3 regions of the Shewanella marisflavi genome follow, and region 2 is predicted to be linked to each of the others. Evidence: predicted binding sites of a transcription regulator. Region 2 holds the regulator's gene; each other region holds the start of a gene.
The links. Region 2 encodes NrdR, which represses ribonucleotide reductase genes. Its sites were predicted from a motif close to AAACACNANATNTNGTGTTT; they were not measured.
Positions count from the first base shown of each region.

Region 1: a site for NrdR is predicted at 2,892-2,911, ahead of nrdA (class 1a ribonucleoside-diphosphate reductase subunit alpha). Genes of this name have one in related genera too.
Region 3: a site for NrdR is predicted at 2,540-2,559, ahead of nrdD (anaerobic ribonucleoside-triphosphate reductase). Genes of this name have one in related genera too.

Region 1 covers NZ_CP022272.1:2,189,346-2,195,195, forward strand. Annotated here, with positions in the region: gene gyrA (DNA gyrase subunit A) at 1-824, opposite strand, end outside; gene ubiG (bifunctional 2-polyprenyl-6-hydroxyphenol methylase/3-demethylubiquinol 3-O-methyltransferase UbiG) at 1,139-1,855, shown strand; gene CFF01_RS09600 (HAD family hydrolase) at 1,906-2,568, shown strand; gene nrdA (class 1a ribonucleoside-diphosphate reductase subunit alpha) at 3,047-5,335, shown strand; gene nrdB (class Ia ribonucleoside-diphosphate reductase subunit beta) at 5,396-5,850, shown strand, end outside.
Region 2 covers NZ_CP022272.1:3,027,388-3,033,237, reverse strand. Annotated here, with positions in the region: gene ettA (energy-dependent translational throttle protein EttA) at 1-727, opposite strand, end outside; gene glyA (serine hydroxymethyltransferase) at 1,344-2,597, shown strand; gene nrdR (transcriptional regulator NrdR) at 2,723-3,193, shown strand; gene ribD (bifunctional diaminohydroxyphosphoribosylaminopyrimidine deaminase/5-amino-6-(5-phosphoribosylamino)uracil reductase RibD) at 3,248-4,399, shown strand; gene CFF01_RS13455 (riboflavin synthase) at 4,402-5,067, shown strand; gene ribBA (bifunctional 3,4-dihydroxy-2-butanone-4-phosphate synthase/GTP cyclohydrolase II) at 5,150-5,850, shown strand, end outside.
Region 3 covers NZ_CP022272.1:1,607,616-1,613,465, reverse strand. Annotated here, with positions in the region: gene nrdG (anaerobic ribonucleoside-triphosphate reductase-activating protein) at 1-294, opposite strand, end outside; gene nrdD (anaerobic ribonucleoside-triphosphate reductase) at 391-2,508, opposite strand; gene CFF01_RS07060 (hypothetical protein) at 2,759-3,457, opposite strand; gene rssA (patatin-like phospholipase RssA) at 3,543-4,490, opposite strand; gene CFF01_RS07050 (DEAD/DEAH box helicase) at 4,708-5,850, shown strand, end outside.

The sequences.
Region 1 (5,850 bases), 840 kb from region 2:
TTTTCGATCAGACGAGCTTTGTTAACCTGATAAGGTATCTCGGTAACGATAATCCGCTCACGACCATTATCTTCGGTTTCGACTGAAGCACGAGCGCGCATAACCGCTTTACCGCGACCAGTCTTATAAGCATCTTCTATCCCTTTACGGCCATTAACGATAGCGGCTGTTGGGAAGTCTGGACCTGGAATATGCTCCATCAGCTGCTCAATTGACAGGCTTGGCTCATCGATAAGCGCCAAACAGCCAGAGATCACTTCTGATAGGTTATGAGGGGGAATGTTTGTTGCCATACCCACGGCAATGCCCGATGAGCCGTTAACTAACAGGGCTGGAATACGGGTGGGCAATACGGCCGGGATCTGCTCAGTGCCATCATAGTTAGGCACATAATCGACGGTTTCTTTTTCTAAGTCAGCCAGTAACTGATGGGCTAACTTATCCATACGAATTTCGGTATAACGCATAGCCGCTGCAGCGTCACCATCGACCGAACCAAAGTTACCCTGGCCATCGACTAAGGTGTAACGCATTGAGAAAGGCTGCGCCATACGCACGATAGTGTCATACACCGCCGAGTCGCCATGGGGGTGATATTTACCTATCACGTCACCGACAACACGTGCCGACTTCTTGTAAGGCTTGTTCCAATCGTTCTTCAACTCGTTCATCGCAAAGAGTACGCGGCGATGAACCGGCTTTAAGCCATCGCGTACATCGGGTAACGCTCGGCCAACGATCACGCTCATGGCGTAATCTAAATATGAATTCTTTAATTCGTCTTCAATATTAATTGGTGTTATAGATGAAGCCAGATCAGTCATAAACTGCTCGATCCCTTGAAATTTAGCTGACAAAATACTGCTTAAAAACCAGGCAATATATCGTCAAGCCTGAAAACGTGATTTGGCATTCTAACACAGATATTTAAAGGCGCTAGACCCTATTGAAATTTCCCGCCAAATATCTGATTAGCGCGGTAAAGCCTGCTCGATTTAGCTTTAGATGAACGCTTTAACAGCAATCTCACCCCAGCGGTTAGATTTTCGATGGGATCTCCTTTGTTTATCTAGGGCTATGAGTATAATAGCCCTAACATTCTTTCCCCTTCAGAGGTTTGACCGTGCCTAACCAATCTGTGACTCACAATGTCAACGTTGATCCACAAGAAATTGCAAAATTTGAAAAGATGGCTGCTACCTGGTGGGATCCCGAAGGGGAATTTAAGCCTATTCATAAGCTAAACCCCTTAAGGTTGAATTTTATCGATCAGACAGTCGGTGGCTTGTTTGGCAAGTCAGTGCTGGATGTTGGCTGTGGCGGCGGGATTCTCTCTGAAAGCATGGCACGTCTTGGTGCCAAGGTAGACGGAATTGATATGGGCGCCGAGCCCCTTGATGTGGCGAAACTCCATGCCTTAGAAACAGGGGTTGAGATCAACTATATTCAGACCACTGCAGAGCATCACAGAGACAGCCATCAAGGTTTGTATGATGTGGTGACCTGCATGGAGATGTTAGAGCACGTGCCCAACCCAGCATCTGTGATCAAAGCTTGTAGCGACATGGTAAAGCCCGGTGGCTATGTATTCTTCTCAACCATTAACCGTAATCTAAGAGCCTATGTCGAAACGGTTATTGGCGCTGAGTACCTATTAAAGATGTTGCCTGTCGGCACCCATGACCATAAGAAGTACATAAAACCTGCCGAGTTGATAGGTATGGCCGAAAAAGTGGATCTAGAGTGCACTGACGCGACTGGCATTACCTATAACCCGCTGACCGATATCTTTCGTTATACCAAGAGCCTTGATGTCAACTATATGATTGCCACGGTTAAGCAACTTGATGACTAAAACCGGAATAATTAAAGCCGGAATGACTAAGCCGGAATGACTAAGCCAGAATGACTAAGCCAGAATTGATTAAAGGGGTGCTGTTCGATCTCGACGGCACCTTAGTCGATACGGCGCCCGACCTTGTTCAGGCGCTCAATTTGGCGCTGGCTGACTTTGGCTATCCGACTAAATCTTTGGTAGAGGTCAGAGACGCCGCCTCTAACGGCAGCCTTGCCCTGGTGAACGCCGCCGAGCCACAAATTGATGAGGCGGAAAAGACGGCAATTCAACAAGCTCTGCTGCACCATTATCACCAGGTCAATGGCGATCAAGCGCAGCTATTTGACGGTATAGCCCCCCTGCTTACCCACCTTTGTGAGCTAGACATTCCCTTTGGCGTGGTAACCAACAAGGCTGCACGCTTTGCGCGTCCCTTGCTTCACCGTCTCGAACTGGCCCATTTAATGCCAGCGATTATTAGTGGTGACTCGACAACCCAGAGCAAACCTAATCCCGCTCCGATGCGCTTAGCGGCCCAGCAACTTGGCGTACACTGCAATCGCATACTCTATCTTGGAGATGCCAGGCGCGACCTTGAAGCGGCGTGCAACAGTCAGATGCTCGGTGGGATCGCCCATTGGGGTTATATCGCAAACAATGACCAAGCAGAGCTCTGGCCCCATGATTATGGTTTTACCACCCCAATAGAAGTGATTGAATTGCTAAAGTAGAGTAAGTCGCTGTAAAAGGTGACAAATCGCACATCACCCTCTTCAGTTGTGTGAGTCTGACCAAATCTGAACTTATGGATGTGATTAAGATCCTTTTTCAACGGCGATCGATCCCAAGGATCTGAGCAATATTTTAGCTTTCGCGACACAACAAATCAGTCGCCTAAAAGTTGACCTAACGAGGCTATCGTAATTGAAAACAAGGGTTAAAGGTAAGCCGTTACTAACCCCATGCGTTACCCCCAAGATATCCACAACTTGTCCCCTAAAAACCCGCTTGCAATATCGCAGCAACCTCACTATCTTGTATCCTAACAAATAAAAAACACCATATATTGTGTATGGTCAGCGGTCGAAGCCACTAGAACAGCTGTAGTGCTCAGGTACTTTTTTAACATCTTCGATTGTTTTTACATGGAAACGTAGGGTGAACATCTCAGCTCACCCATAGCGATATTTAATTCAAGGCTTATCTTCAATGAACAGCAATATGCAAGTCACAAAGCGCAGTGGCGAACGTGAAACTATCGATCTCGATAAGATCCACCGAGTGATCACTTGGGCGGCCAAAGGACTGAATAACGTATCAGTATCAGAAGTCGAATTACGTTCTCACCTTCAGTTTTATGATGGGATTCCAACCGAAGCGATTCATGAAACCATCATTAAGGCTGCAGCCGATCTGATCTCTCCTGAGTCGCCGGATTATCAGTTCCTTTCTGCGCGCCTGGCAATCTTCCACCTGCGTAAAAAAGCCTTTGGCCAGTTTGAGCCGCCAAAGCTTTATGATCATGTCGTAAGACTGGTGGAGATGGGTAAGTATGACACGCATATTCTGAACGACTATAGCCGCGACGAACTTGACCAGCTAGACAGCTATATCGATCATTGGCGAGATATGAACTTCTCTTACGCCGCCGTGAAGCAGCTAGAAGGCAAGTATCTGGTACAAAACCGCGTCACCCACGAAGTTTATGAGAGCGCTCAGTTCCTCTATATTCTGGTGGCGGCCTGTCTGTTCGCTGACTACCCCAAAGAAACGCGTCTTCAGTATGTGAAAGATTTCTATGACGCGACCTCTACCTTTAAGATCTCGCTACCTACGCCTATCATGGCCGGGGTGCGTACACCTACGCGTCAGTTTAGCTCCTGCGTATTGATCGAGTGTGGAGACAGCCTGGATTCAATCAATGCCACGGCTTCATCTATCGTTAAGTATGTATCACAGCGTGCTGGTATCGGGGTCAATGCTGGCCGTATTCGCGCCTTAGGTAGTCCAATTCGTGGTGGTGAAGCCTTCCACACGGGTTGTTTACCTTTCTATAAGTATTTCCAGACCGCAGTAAAGTCTTGCTCACAAGGTGGCGTTCGCGGCGGCGCAGCGACCCTCTTCTACCCTATGTGGCACCTTGAAGTAGAATCGCTGCTGGTATTAAAGAACAACCGCGGTGTCGATGATAACCGTATTCGTCACTTAGATTATGGCGTGCAACTTAACAAGCTCATGTATCAGCGTCTGATCCAAGGCGGCATGATCACCCTGTTCAGTCCATCTGACGTACCGGGCCTATATGATGCCTTTTTTGAAGATCAAGCAGAATTCGAACGTCTGTACCTTCAATATGAGCAAGATGAGAGCATTCGTAAGAAGCAGATCAAGGCTGTCGAGTTGTTTTCACTAATGATGCAGGAGCGTGCCTCAACCGGTCGTATCTACATCCAGAACGTCGATCACTGTAATACCCATAGCCCGTTTGACTCTAAGGTTGCGCCCGTTCGTCAGTCAAACCTCTGTCTAGAGATAGCACTGCCGACTAAGCCACTCAACAACATTGACGATCCTGATGGAGAGATTGCACTTTGTACTCTGTCGGCCCTCAACCTGGGTGCGATAAAAAGCCTAGATGAGCTGGAAAACCTGTCAGATCTGGCGGTGCGCGCACTCGATAGTCTGCTTGATTACCAAGACTATCCCATCATTTCGGCGCACAAAGGCTCGATGAACCGTCGTACCTTGGGCATAGGCGTGATTAACTTTGCCAACTACTTGGCTAAAGAAGGCGTACGTTACTCAGACGGCAGCGCCAACGGCATCACCCATAAGACTTTCGAAGCTATACAGTATTATCTGCTGAAGGCATCGATGAACCTAGCGAAAGAAAAAGGTGCATGTCCAGCCTTCCACGAAACCAATTACGCTAAGGGTATCCTGCCAATCGATACCTATAAGCGGGACCTAGACAAGATCTGTGACGAACCACTGCACATGGATTGGGACGCGCTACGTGAGGAGATTAAGACTCACGGCCTGCGTAACTCTACTCTATCTGCACTGATGCCATCTGAGACCTCTTCGCAGATCTCTAACGCCACTAACGGTATCGAGCCACCACGCGGCTTGATCAGTGTTAAAGCCAGTAAAGATGGTCAGCTAAAACAGGTGGTTCCTGATTTCGACAAGTACCAATACAGTTATGAGCTGCTTTGGCAGATGCCAAGCAACGATGGTTACCTACAACTTGTCGGTTTAATGCAGAAGTTTGTTGACCAGTCTATCTCGGCCAACACCAATTATGACCCTAGCCGCTTCCCCGGCTCTAAGGTTCCTATGCAGGTGTTGCTTAAAGATCTGCTTACTGCATACAAATATGGTGTGAAGACACTTTACTATCACAACACACGTGATGGCGCGTCAGACAAATATGACGACATTACCGCCATCGAGAAAGAAGACGACAGTTGCGCAGGCGGCGCATGTAAGATCTAACTCTTAGTGTTTTAACCTTTTAACAGGGGGCAAGCGCCCCCTTTATCGGAAGATAGAAAAATGGCCTATTCTACATTTTGTCAAACACCTAATAATGCCCTGCTAGAACCTATGTTTCTCGGTCAGCCAGTTAACGTGGCTCGCTATGACCTACAAAAGTATGAAGTATTCGAAAAGCTTATCGAGAAGCAACTTTCTTTCTTCTGGCGCCCCGAAGAGGTAGACGTTAGTAAAGATAAGATTGACTATGCGGCGCTGCCAGATCATGAGAAGCATATCTTTATCTCGAACCTTAAATATCAGACGCTGCTGGATTCTATTCAGGGACGCTCGCCAAACGTGGCTTTCCTGCCGCTTGTGTCACTGCCTGAGTTAGAGACGTGGATCGAGACCTGGTCTTTCTCTGAAACCATTCACTCACGCTCTTACACTCATATCATTCGTAATATCGTCAACGATCCTTCTGTTGTATTTGATGACATAGTGCAGAATGAAGAGATCCTTAAGCGCGCCAG
Region 2 (5,850 bases):
TGCCTTCCCATGGGATACCCTCACCACGGTCGAGTTCTAAGATCCAACCTGCGGCGTTGTCGAGGAAGTATCTATCGTGGGTAATGGCCACAACTGTGCCTATGTATTCCTGCAGGAAGCGTTCAAGCCAGGCCACAGACTCTGCATCCAAGTGGTTGGTCGGCTCGTCCAGTAGCAGCATGTCTGGCTTTTCTAGCAGCAGACGGCAGATGGCGACACGGCGACGTTCACCCCCTGAGAGTACCTCAATCTTCTCGTCCCAGTCAGGCAGACGCAGGGCGTTGGCGGCGCGCTCAAGAATGTTGTCAAGGTTATGGGCATCCTGTGCCTGAATGATGGCTTCCAGTTCTCCCTGCTCCTTGGCCAGTGCATCGAAGTCAGCATCAGGCTCGGCGTACAGGGCGTAGACTTCATCGAGACGGGTCAGGGCGTTCTTGGCCTCGCTGACGGCCTCTTCAATGGCTTCGCGCACGGTTTGATTCGGATCTAGCTTAGGCTCCTGAGGCAGGTAACCTATCTTAAGATCTTGCATCGGACGCGCTTCACCCTCAATTTCGGTATCGATACCGGCCATGATGCGCAGTAAGGTGGATTTACCCGAGCCGTTGAGGCCCAAGACACCAATCTTAGCGCCGGGGAAAAAGCTTAAGGAAATATCTTTGAGGATCTGCTTCTTGGGCGGGACTATCTTGCCCACGCGTAGCATGCTGTATACAAACTGAGCCATAAAATTTACTCACTGACGAAACAATGGGGGCAATTCTACTGCAATCGAGTTTGAACTTAAATCGGATTTTTGACGGCTTTAGTACCTGATTCGATGACGGCAAACTTTTGTTTCGAGCCTCAATGCCGCATTTGTTCATCAGGACGTAATAACACCGCGATTAATGAACTGAGTTCGCGTTTAATTGGCGTTGACTATACACCACAACTCGGGCCTGAAACTGCGTGGTGAATGAAATAATTGCCGCTGAGCAAGCTGCTGCATAGATACGCATATCGCTTAAGAGAGGTCGATGGCCGCGAGCAAGGCTGTTGGCTGCAACTTGTTGACCATTACGCAGACGAAATGACCGTTAGTGACCCGCATTGTTGTTAAGTTTTCAAAACAGTGTTTTCGTACAAAAGGCTGTAATCGCGCCTTTTTATCCCGCATCAAAGAGTAATTGTTGCAAAACAAGGCGTCAGTGGCGTTATTTTGCCTTAAGGGCCAATTTGATGAGCATTTCTCAGTCTTAATCGCAACTATTTTCATGTCGCAAATGCTGGGATTGTGATCGAATGCACTGTAGAATACGGCGCAACCCTACCTTATAAGACTTTCACAGCTGGAGTGACCAATGCTGAAAAAAGAGATGAACATCGCTGACTTTGATCCGCAACTGTTTCAAGCGATCCAGGAAGAGACTCGTCGTCAAGAAGAGCACATCGAGCTTATCGCTTCGGAGAACTACACTTCTCCTCGCGTGATGGAGGCTCAAGGTTCTCAGCTGACCAACAAGTACGCCGAAGGCTATCCTGGCAAGCGTTACTATGGCGGTTGTGAGCATGTTGACATCGTTGAAAACCTGGCCATCGAACGTGCCAAGGAACTGTTTGGCGCGACATACGCCAACGTTCAGCCTCACTCCGGCTCACAAGCCAACAGCGCAGTTTACATGGCGCTACTGCAACCAGGCGATACCGTACTGGGTATGAACCTAGCTCACGGTGGTCACCTGACTCACGGCTCTCCAGTTAACTTCTCTGGTAAGCTATACAACATCGTTCCTTACGGTATCGACGAGTCTGGCAAGATAGACTACGACGAGATGGAGCGTCTGGCCCTTGAGCACAAGCCTAAGATGATGATTGGTGGTTTCTCTGCCTATTCTGGTATCGTCGATTGGGCACGTATGCGTGAAATCGCCGACAAGATTGGTGCTTACCTGTTTGTCGATATGGCCCACGTTGCTGGCCTGATCGCCGCCGGTGTTTATCCAAACCCAGTGCCACATGCACACGTGGTAACTTCTACTACCCATAAGACCCTAGCCGGTCCTCGCGGCGGTATCATTTTGTCTGCGGCGAATGATGAAGACCTTTACAAGAAGCTGAACTCTGCGGTATTCCCTGGTGGTCAGGGTGGCCCATTGATGCACGTTATCGCCGGTAAGGCGGTAGCCTTTAAGGAAGCGCTGTCTCCTGAGTTCAAGGAATATCAACAGCAAGTGGTTGTGAACGCTAAGGCGATGGCTAACACATTTATCGAGCGTGGTTTCGATGTGGTATCTGGCGGCACAGAAAACCACTTGTTCCTGCTGGATCTGATCGCTAAAGATATCACAGGTAAAGATGCTGATGCGGCGCTGGGCCGTGCCAACATCACGGTAAACAAGAACTCAGTACCTAATGACCCACGCTCACCTTTTGTGACTTCAGGTCTGCGTATCGGTTCTCCAGCCATCACTCGTCGCGGCTTCAAAGAAGCTGAAGCGGTTGAGCTGACTAACTGGATCTGTGACATTCTCGATGACATCAGCAATGAAGCCACTATCGAGCGCGTGAAGAACCAGGTGCTTGAATTGTGCGCTAAGTACCCTGTTTACGGTTAACCTTAAGGGTTAAATCGGGTAAACTTCGATGGCCGCTACTGATGTTAATATTAGTAGCGGCCATTTTTGTATCTATTGCAAGGGAAAACTCTCTGAGATACTGATTAGCATTTGCTGGAGGCTCAATGCATTGTCCGTTTTGCAGCGCAACCGACACTAAGGTGATCGATTCTCGTCTGGTGGCCGATGGTCATCAAGTACGTCGTCGCCGCGAGTGTCTGCTTTGCCATGAAAGATTTACCACCTTCGAAGGCGCCGAACTGGTGATGCCCAGAGTGATTAAACAAGACGGTAGTCGCCAACCCTTCGACGAAGATAAGTTACGCGGAGGTATGCTGAGGGCGGTAGAGAAGCGCCCAGTGTCCATGGATGAGATAGAGCAGGCGCTGAGCAAGATTAAATCGACCCTGAGAGCCACAGGCGAGCGTGAGGTGACCTCTAAGATGATAGGTAACCTGATGATGGATCATCTGGTGAATCTCGATAAGGTGGCTTATATCCGCTTTGCCTCTGTATACCGCGCTTTCGAAGATGTGTCCGAATTTGGCGAGGCGATTGCCAAGTTGCAAAACGATAAGGCCAAACCGGCCAAGTAGGACAAATGCGTATCTGGGGCTTCCCCCTTTTTCTGACGAGATGGCGAGCGACACATGGCTTGGTCCAAATTTGATTCCCAGATGATGGCGCGCGCCATCCAATTGGCCCGCAAGGGGCAATACACCACAAGCCCCAATCCCAATGTCGGCTGTGTGATCGTACAAGGGGAAACTCTGGTGGGTGAAGGTTTTCATATCGCCGCTGGTGGTCCCCACGCCGAGGTGCATGCCCTGCGCATGGCAGGTGAAAAAGCTAAAGGTGCCACCGCCTATGTGACCCTAGAGCCTTGCAGCCATTATGGGCGAACACCGCCCTGCGCCGAGGCGCTGATAAAGGCTCAAGTGGCCCGCGTCGTGGTGGCGGTAACCGATCCCAACCCCCAAGTTTCTGGTCGTGGCATCAAGATGCTTGAAGAGGCTGGCATTCAGGTCGAGGTTGGCTTGCAACAAGAAGATGCCGCCGCCCTCAACCCAGGTTTCATGAAACGTATGCGTACCGGCCTCCCTTGGGTCAGCATCAAGCTGGCGGCGAGTCTCGACGGCAAGACGGCGCTCTCTAACGGCGTCTCTAAATGGATAACCGGTCCAGAGGCACGCCGTGATGTGCAGCGTATGCGTGCCCGTTTTGATGCCGTCGTGACCGGCATAGAGACGGTACTGGCCGATGACCCAAGTCTGAATGTTCGCCATCAGGAGCTGGGCGGCTTAGGTGAGCAATTAACCGATGCCGACATTCGTCAGCCACTGAGAGTCGTGCTCGATTCCCGCGCGCGTCTTGGCGCTAAGCCAAAGCTGTTTGACACAGATTCGCCCGTGCTACTGGTGAGCTGCCGGCCCTATCCTGATGCTGTGGTGAGCGCCTGGCCTGAGCAGGTGAGTCAGTTGCAACTGCCGAGCGATAATGGACAGGTGCCGTTAAAGGCACTGCTGGAACATCTGGGCACTCAGGTCAACAGCGTGATGGTCGAGGCCGGGGCGACCCTGGCCGGCGCCTTTATGGCACAAGGGCTTGCCGATGAGTTGGTGCTGTATCAGGCACCAAAAATCTTAGGTGGCCATGGGCGAAATCTATTGGCATTGCCAGACTATACTGAGATGGCGCAGTTGCCTGCCCTAAAGCTTTGCGATGAAAGGCGCGTCGGAGCCGATAGACGTTTTACCTTTCAATTGAGTCACAATCATTTACCTAGCGATAAGAGTAGTTAGTCATGTTTACTGGGATCATTGAGGCTGTAGGCAGCCTGAGAAAAATTGAACGTCGCGGCGATGATATTCGCCTGACAGTGGCTAGCGGCAAGCTGGACTTAAGTGACGTTAAGCTGGGTGACAGCATAGCGACCAACGGCGTGTGTCTGACCGTGGTTGAGCAGATGGCCGATGGCTATGTGGCCGATATCTCTGCCGAAACCGTTGCGCTTACCGGCTTTGCCCACTATCAGGTGGGACAAAAGGTTAATCTGGAAAAGGCGGTTACCCCCACAACGCGTCTTGGTGGCCATATGGTAAGTGGTCATGTCGATGGTGTGGCCAGCGTGGATGACAGACAGTATCGCGGCAAGGCGATCGAATTCTGGTTGACCCCACCTAAGGGGTTGGCGCGCTATATCGCCCATAAAGGTTCTATCACCATAGATGGCGTCAGCCTTACAGTAAACGAGGTGGATGGTGAGCGTTTTCGTTTGACCATAGTGCCCCACACCGCCAGCGAAACGACACTCATCGATCTTAAGGCGGGTGACAGGGTCAATATCGAGGTGGATCTGATCGCCCGGCATCTGGAGCGCTTACTAAGTTTTCAGTCGGCAGAGGAAAATCCAGCCAAAAGCTCAGCAGTCACTATGGATCTGTTAGCTCGCTCCGGCTTTTTAAGATAGACGCTGGCAATCCCAGCCAATAGCAGATTAAATAACTCCTACTATAAAAATATTTCAAGGTCTAACAATTCAAGGTCTAACAATGGCACTACACAGTATAGAAGCGATTATCGAAGATATCCGTCTGGGTAAGATGGTTATCTTGATGGATGACGAAGATAGAGAGAACGAAGGCGATTTGATCATGGCCGCCAACCTGGTGACGCCCGAGGCGATCAATTTTATGGCCACCTATGGCCGCGGCCTCATCTGTCAGACCATGACCAAGGCCCGCTGCGAGCAGCTTAACCTGCCGCTGATGGTAACTAACAACAATGCTCAGTTCTCCACTAACTTCACTGTGTCTATCGAGGCGGCTGAAGGTGTGACCACGGGTATCTCTGCCCATGACAGAGCCGTCACCGTTCAGGCGGCGGTTGCCCGCGACGCTAAGCCATCTGATATCGTGCAGCCAGGGCATATTTTCCCTCTGATGGCCCAAGAGGGCGGAGTACTGATCCGCGCTGGTCATACCGAGGCCGGTTGCGACCTGGCTCGTTTGGCTGGTCATGAGCCGTCGGCCGTGATCGTTGAGATCCTTAACGAAGATGGCACCATGGCCCGTCGCCCAGATCTTGAGGTGTTTGCCGAGAAGCATGGCCTTAAGATAGGCACCATTGCGGATCTGATTGAATACCGTAACACCAAAGAAACCACAGTGGTGCGTGAGGCTAAGTGCAAGCTACCGACTCGTTTCGGTGAGTTTGATATGATCACCTACCGCGACACCATAGATAACCAGTT
Region 3 (5,850 bases), 1.4 Mb from region 2:
GCCAGGACACTCATTTTTTACCCTTTGCACCAAGGCCAGGATATCGTCCAAGTTCTGAGGGTATAAAGGATCCCCTCCAGAGAGCGACAACCCACGGCGCTTGATACGGGTATCGTTCAAATCCTTAATCACCTGCTCAATCATCGCCTGATCAAAGAGGTGACCCGAGCAGGGATTCCAGGTCGATTGGTTGTAACAGCCGCGGCATTGATGCTCACAGCCAGACACAAACAGGGTCACCCTGGTGCCGGGGCCGTTCACCACATCGATGGGAAAATATTGATGATAATTCATGTATGCCTCACACAAAGATAGCAAGAGCCTATAGGCACCTTGCTATCTTGAGTTTCACCTAGCCACAGCACCTTTAACTAAGGTGCAGTCACCTCATTAGAGGTGCTTCACCCTGCGCTTCACCTCTTCCTGCTTACCATAGTTGAAGGGTCTGGCATCAGGGCTACCGAGATAGCCGCATACCCGGCGGGTCACTGAAACCCTGCTCGGCTCATGGTTACCGCATTTAGGACAGGTAAAGCCCTTACTGGTACAGCTAAACTCGCCGGTGAAGCCACAGTCGTAGCACTCATCGATAGGTGTATTGGTCCCATAGTAAGGCACGCGGCTATAGCTGTAGTCCCAGACATCTTCCAGCGCCTCAATATTATTTTGCATATTGGGGTACTCGCCATAGCAGATGAAACCACCACTGGTGAGCGCTGGATAGGGCTGCTCGAAATCCAGCTTATCGTAAGGATTAACCTTCTTCTCTACATCCAGGTGGAAACTGTTGGTGTAATAGCCGCGATCTGTCACGCCATCGATCACGCCAAAGGCCTTAGTATCTAGCTTACAGAAACGACTACACAGGTTTTCACTCGGTGTGCTGTAGAGGCTAAAGCCATAACCTGACTCTTCACGCCAGCGCACGGTCGCCGCCTTAAGATACTCGATGATGGCAATCGCCTTCGCCCTGAGCTCTTCGCTGTCATACACATGGGTATCATTGCCATAAAGGGCATTGATGCTCTCATGGAGGCCGATATAGCCCAGAGAGATAGATGCACGGCCATTTTTAAAGATCTGGCTGATCTCATCATCGGCGCGCAGACGCACGCCACAGGCCCCTTCCATATACAAAATAGGTGCAACGCGAGCCTTAACGCCTTGCAGACGTTCGATTCGGGTATCCAAGGCGCGGCGAGCAACGATTAAACGCTGATCGAGTAACTGATAGAAGCGCGCCTCATCTCCTTGCGCCTCGATTGCGATTCGAGGCAGGTTCAGGCTGACCACCCCTAAGTTATTGCGTCCTTCGTGTACCAACTCACCCTCTTCTTCATAGGTACCCAAGAAGCTGCGACAACCCATAGGCGTCTTAAAGGAGCCTGTGACCTTCTCAACCTGCTCGTAGTTGAGAATATCTGGATACATGCGCATAGACGCACACTTAAGCGCCATCTGCTTGATGTCATAGTTACAGTCGCCCGCCTTATGATTGATGCCGTCTCGAATAGCAAACACCAACTTAGGGAAAACTGCGGTTTTACGATTCTTACCCAGACCCGTCATACGCACCTTCATCATAGAAGATTGGATCAGGCGCGACTCCCATGAAGTCCCTAGGCCAAAACCAAAGGTGACAAAAGGTGTCTGGCCGTTGGCGGTATGCAGGGTGTTGACCTCATATTCCAGCGACTGGAAGGCATCGTGACACTCTTTTTCTGTCTGCGCCGTGGCAAACGCTTTGGCATCAGTGATACCCCAGGTCAGTGCCACCTGGTAATGCTTGTCGTAACTCTTGGCCACGAAAGGCGCCAGCACCTCATCAATACGGTTGATGGTGGTGCCGCCATAGATATGACTGGCCACCTGGGCGATGATCTGCGCCGTCACCGCCGTGGCGGTAGAGATAGACTTAGGGGTTTCAATCTCGGCGTTGCCCATTTTAAATCCATGGGTCAGCATACCGGCCAGATCGATCAACATGCAGTTAAACATGGGGAAAAATGGTGCGTAGTCGAGATCGTGGTAATGGATCTCACCCGCTTCATGGGCAGATACCACATCCCTTGGCAGAATATGACGGGTGGCATAGTGTTTAGCCACAATGCCCGCCAATAGATCACGCTGGGTTGGGATCACCTTAGAGTCTTTGTTGGCATTTTCGTTGAGCAGACTGGCATTACTCTGCTCCACTAGGCCACGAATATCACGATTAAGGCGGCTGCTCAGCTCACGGTGAACATCTCTGTCGTGACGATACTCGATATAGACCCTGGCAAGTTGCTTATAGGGACCTTCCATCAGCTGATTTTCGACCGCATCTTGCAGATCGTGAATATCAACTTTGTCAAATTCCGCCACCGACTGACGTACTTGTTGGGCCACGGCCGTGGCATAGGCAACATCATCAATACCTGCCGAATTAGCTGCTGCGATCACAGCATCTCGAATCCTTGTTTCGTCAAAAGGCGTGCGGTAACCATCCCGCTTAATAACCACTGGCATTGTTCAATATCTCCTCAAGTAACGGCCAAACTAACACCATATATAGTGTCAATATAGTCGATGAACACAATATGTAGCGCATTAAGCTACAAGTTGCGAACAAGTACCTTGATCCAGATCATGAATTTACCGATGGAATTTTGCGACAAAAGATTACTGCCAACCAGGCCACTGATCGCCAAAACTAGCCTTGACCTCTCACTCAAACAAAGCTAGATACGGGATAAAAATGGGACAAGCTGTGAATAAATTACGTAATTCGTTTAGATAGCGCCAAATAACGCTGTAATTGCCCCGAAGCTTGTTGCGAACTTCCCGAAGAGGCGGCCAATTGCATGGTCGATTTCAGTCCCTGCCACATAGACCTGTCGGCATCTGTCATAGCCTGATCGCCATTCACAAATACCGATAGCTGCGCCGAGACCCTGGCGGCCTTTTGATTCAATCCCTGGCTATCTAAGCTATCCATCTGCTTAAGCACGGACTCAGCGTCATCGAGAATAGACACCATAACACTGTCTGGCTTAGTCGCCTGTAATTGACTGCGCTGGGCGTTAATAAACTCAAGTAAGTTAGGCTGAGCTTCGTCGGCCTTGGGGATCTCAAACCCTGCCTGACCGAGGCGGGAGAGCTGACTTTCGGATAAGATGCCATCTTGATGCAGGCGTTGGATCAACTTAGGAATGTCCCCCAGGCCAAACTGACCAGAGGCAAAGAAATCTTTCGCCATGGCATCAATCTTTTGCGCCCTGGCCGCTCTGGCAGAAAAATGAACCTCTTCCTGTTTAATCTCAGGTCCAGTCGTCTGCTCAGGGGTCTGCGCCGCCTGGTGCGACAGGGTCACCTTTTCACCCGACAGATGACCATCGACACCCTTGTCCGTCTGACCATAGGTGTTGGCAATAAGACTCGCTTGTGAACCGCTAATGGCCCGGCTAATTGAATTCATTGTCAATTTTCCGACTGCTGCTAAGAATTATCTAAGCAATCAGCAAAAACCAGGCCATGGTTTAGATTATCTGGCTATTAAGCGGTTATGAGCCCTCAAGCTCATCGATACGAGCGCGAATGATATGTGCCACCAGCTTCACCGCCTCCTGACCCGCTTCTATCGCTTCTCTGGCGCGGTGAAACTCCATGGTGCCAATCTCCATCACATTGGGGGTAATGAGAATATCAGGCGGATCGCCCATCAGGCGCACCCGCTTGTGGCGCTGTTCTAAAATATCCATCGACTGAGACATCACGGCTAACATCCCAGGCTCACTGCGATTACCCAACGAAAATTTATCGGTTAGGCCAGTGACATACTCTCGGCCCCTTGCCAACAGATCCATAAAGCCGCTCTCCAACTCTTTGTCTGCTTTGATCTGCTCGGCTGGGCTAGGTTTAACATCTGAGGAGATAGCCACCGGCAGTTGCTGAACACGTGCCTTTCGGTGGGCATTAAGATCCACCGCAATCACAAGATCGACCCCCATGGCCCGACTGACCGACACTGGCACTGGGTTAACCACTGCGCCATCGACCAACCAACGATCGCCGACCCTGGCCGGTGGCAAAATTCCCGGCATAGAACAGGAGGCCCTGACCGCGTGGCGCAAGTTCCCTTGTTTAAACCAGATCTCCTGACCGGTATAAAGATCGGTCGCCACCGCCGCAAACGGCATCTGCATCTGCTCGATATCCAGGTTGCCGATATGCTGCTGCATCACATCAAACACCTTCTCGCCACCGATTAAGCCGCCTTTGCGCCAACTCAGATCCATCAGACCCAACACATCCCAGCTGGAAAAGCTGCTGACCCAGGCCTCAAGATCATCCAGATTATCTTGCGCATAGGCCGCCCCCACCACCGCGCCAATAGAACAGCCCGCGACCTTGTTGGGTAACACTCCCATACTTGCTAGCTCTTTAAGCACACCAATATGTGCCCACCCTTTCGCCGCACCGCTGCCCAGCGCTATGCCGATATTCGCCATACTCTCTTTAATACTCCCTGGGATAGTTGGCAAATCTCTGTTTGCCGACCTTAACTGAGTTCATTTTTCATCATAAGCCAAAGTCAGCCACCAAGCAGCCTGATCGGCACAAATATTTGTCATCGACCCGACAACACAATCCTGGCGCCTCAAGTCGATGGCTGAATCGTTCACGGCGATGTATAATGCGCCCCTATGGTTATTTTGGAGCACAGCATTGCAATTTTCAGATTTTTCACTCGATAAACGTCTATTGACCAGCCTTGAACATATGGGCATCGACACGCCGACCGAGATCCAAACGCAATCGATTCCCGTCGGCTTATCGGGAAGAGATCTCATGGCATCCTCAAAGACAGGCTCTGGCAAGACCCTCGCCTTCTTGTTGCCGGCAATGCAACGAGTCATCTCCACCAAGGCGTTAACTAAGCGCGATCCCAGGGTACTGATCCTGTTACCGACGCGCGAACTGGCCACCCAGGTCTACAGTCAGCTACGCCTATTGGTGGCTAACACTCAATATAAGGCACTCAAGATCTTAGGCGGCGAAAACTTTAACGACCAGGCCAAGGCACTGGCTAAAGATCCTCATTTCGTCGTCGCCACGCCAGGCCGTCTGGCCGATCACTTGGCGCAAAACCATCTGTTTCTTAACGGCCTCGAGCTACTCATCTTAGATGAGGCAGACCGTATGCTGGATCTCGGCTTTGCCGACCAACTCAGAGCGATCAATCAGGCTGCTGACCACAAGCGTCGTCAGACACTGATGTTTTCAGCCACCTTAGATCATGGCCAAATCAACGAAATCGCCGCCGAGCTGCTTAAAGAACCCGAGCATGTCGCCATAGGTGAATCCCATGTCGAGAATCAGGACATTACCCAGAAGATTTACCTGTGTGACAACCTGAGCCATAAAGAGAAGTTACTGTTTCAACTGCTCAAACAAGAGCAACATAAGCAGGTCATTATCTTTACCGCGACCCGCGGCGACACCGACAGATTGGCGGCGGTACTGGCCGAGCAGGGACTTAGCACGGCTTCCCTTAGCGGCGAGCTTAAGCAAGCGGCCCGTAACCAGATCATGGATCAGTTCAGCCGTGGCCAGCAGCAAATTCTGGTGACCACAGATGTGGCCTCACGGGGCTTAGATCTACTGAACGTCTCTTTGGTGATTAACTTCGACATGCCTAAATTTGCCGAAGAGTATATTCACCGTATTGGCCGCACCGGCCGCGCTGGCGCCAAGGGCGATGCCATCTCATTAGTGGGGCCTAAAGACTGGGCCAACTTCAAACAGGTTCAATTGTTCCTGCGAAGGAACTTTGAGCTGAGTGAGCTGGAAGGACTCGAACCTAAATTT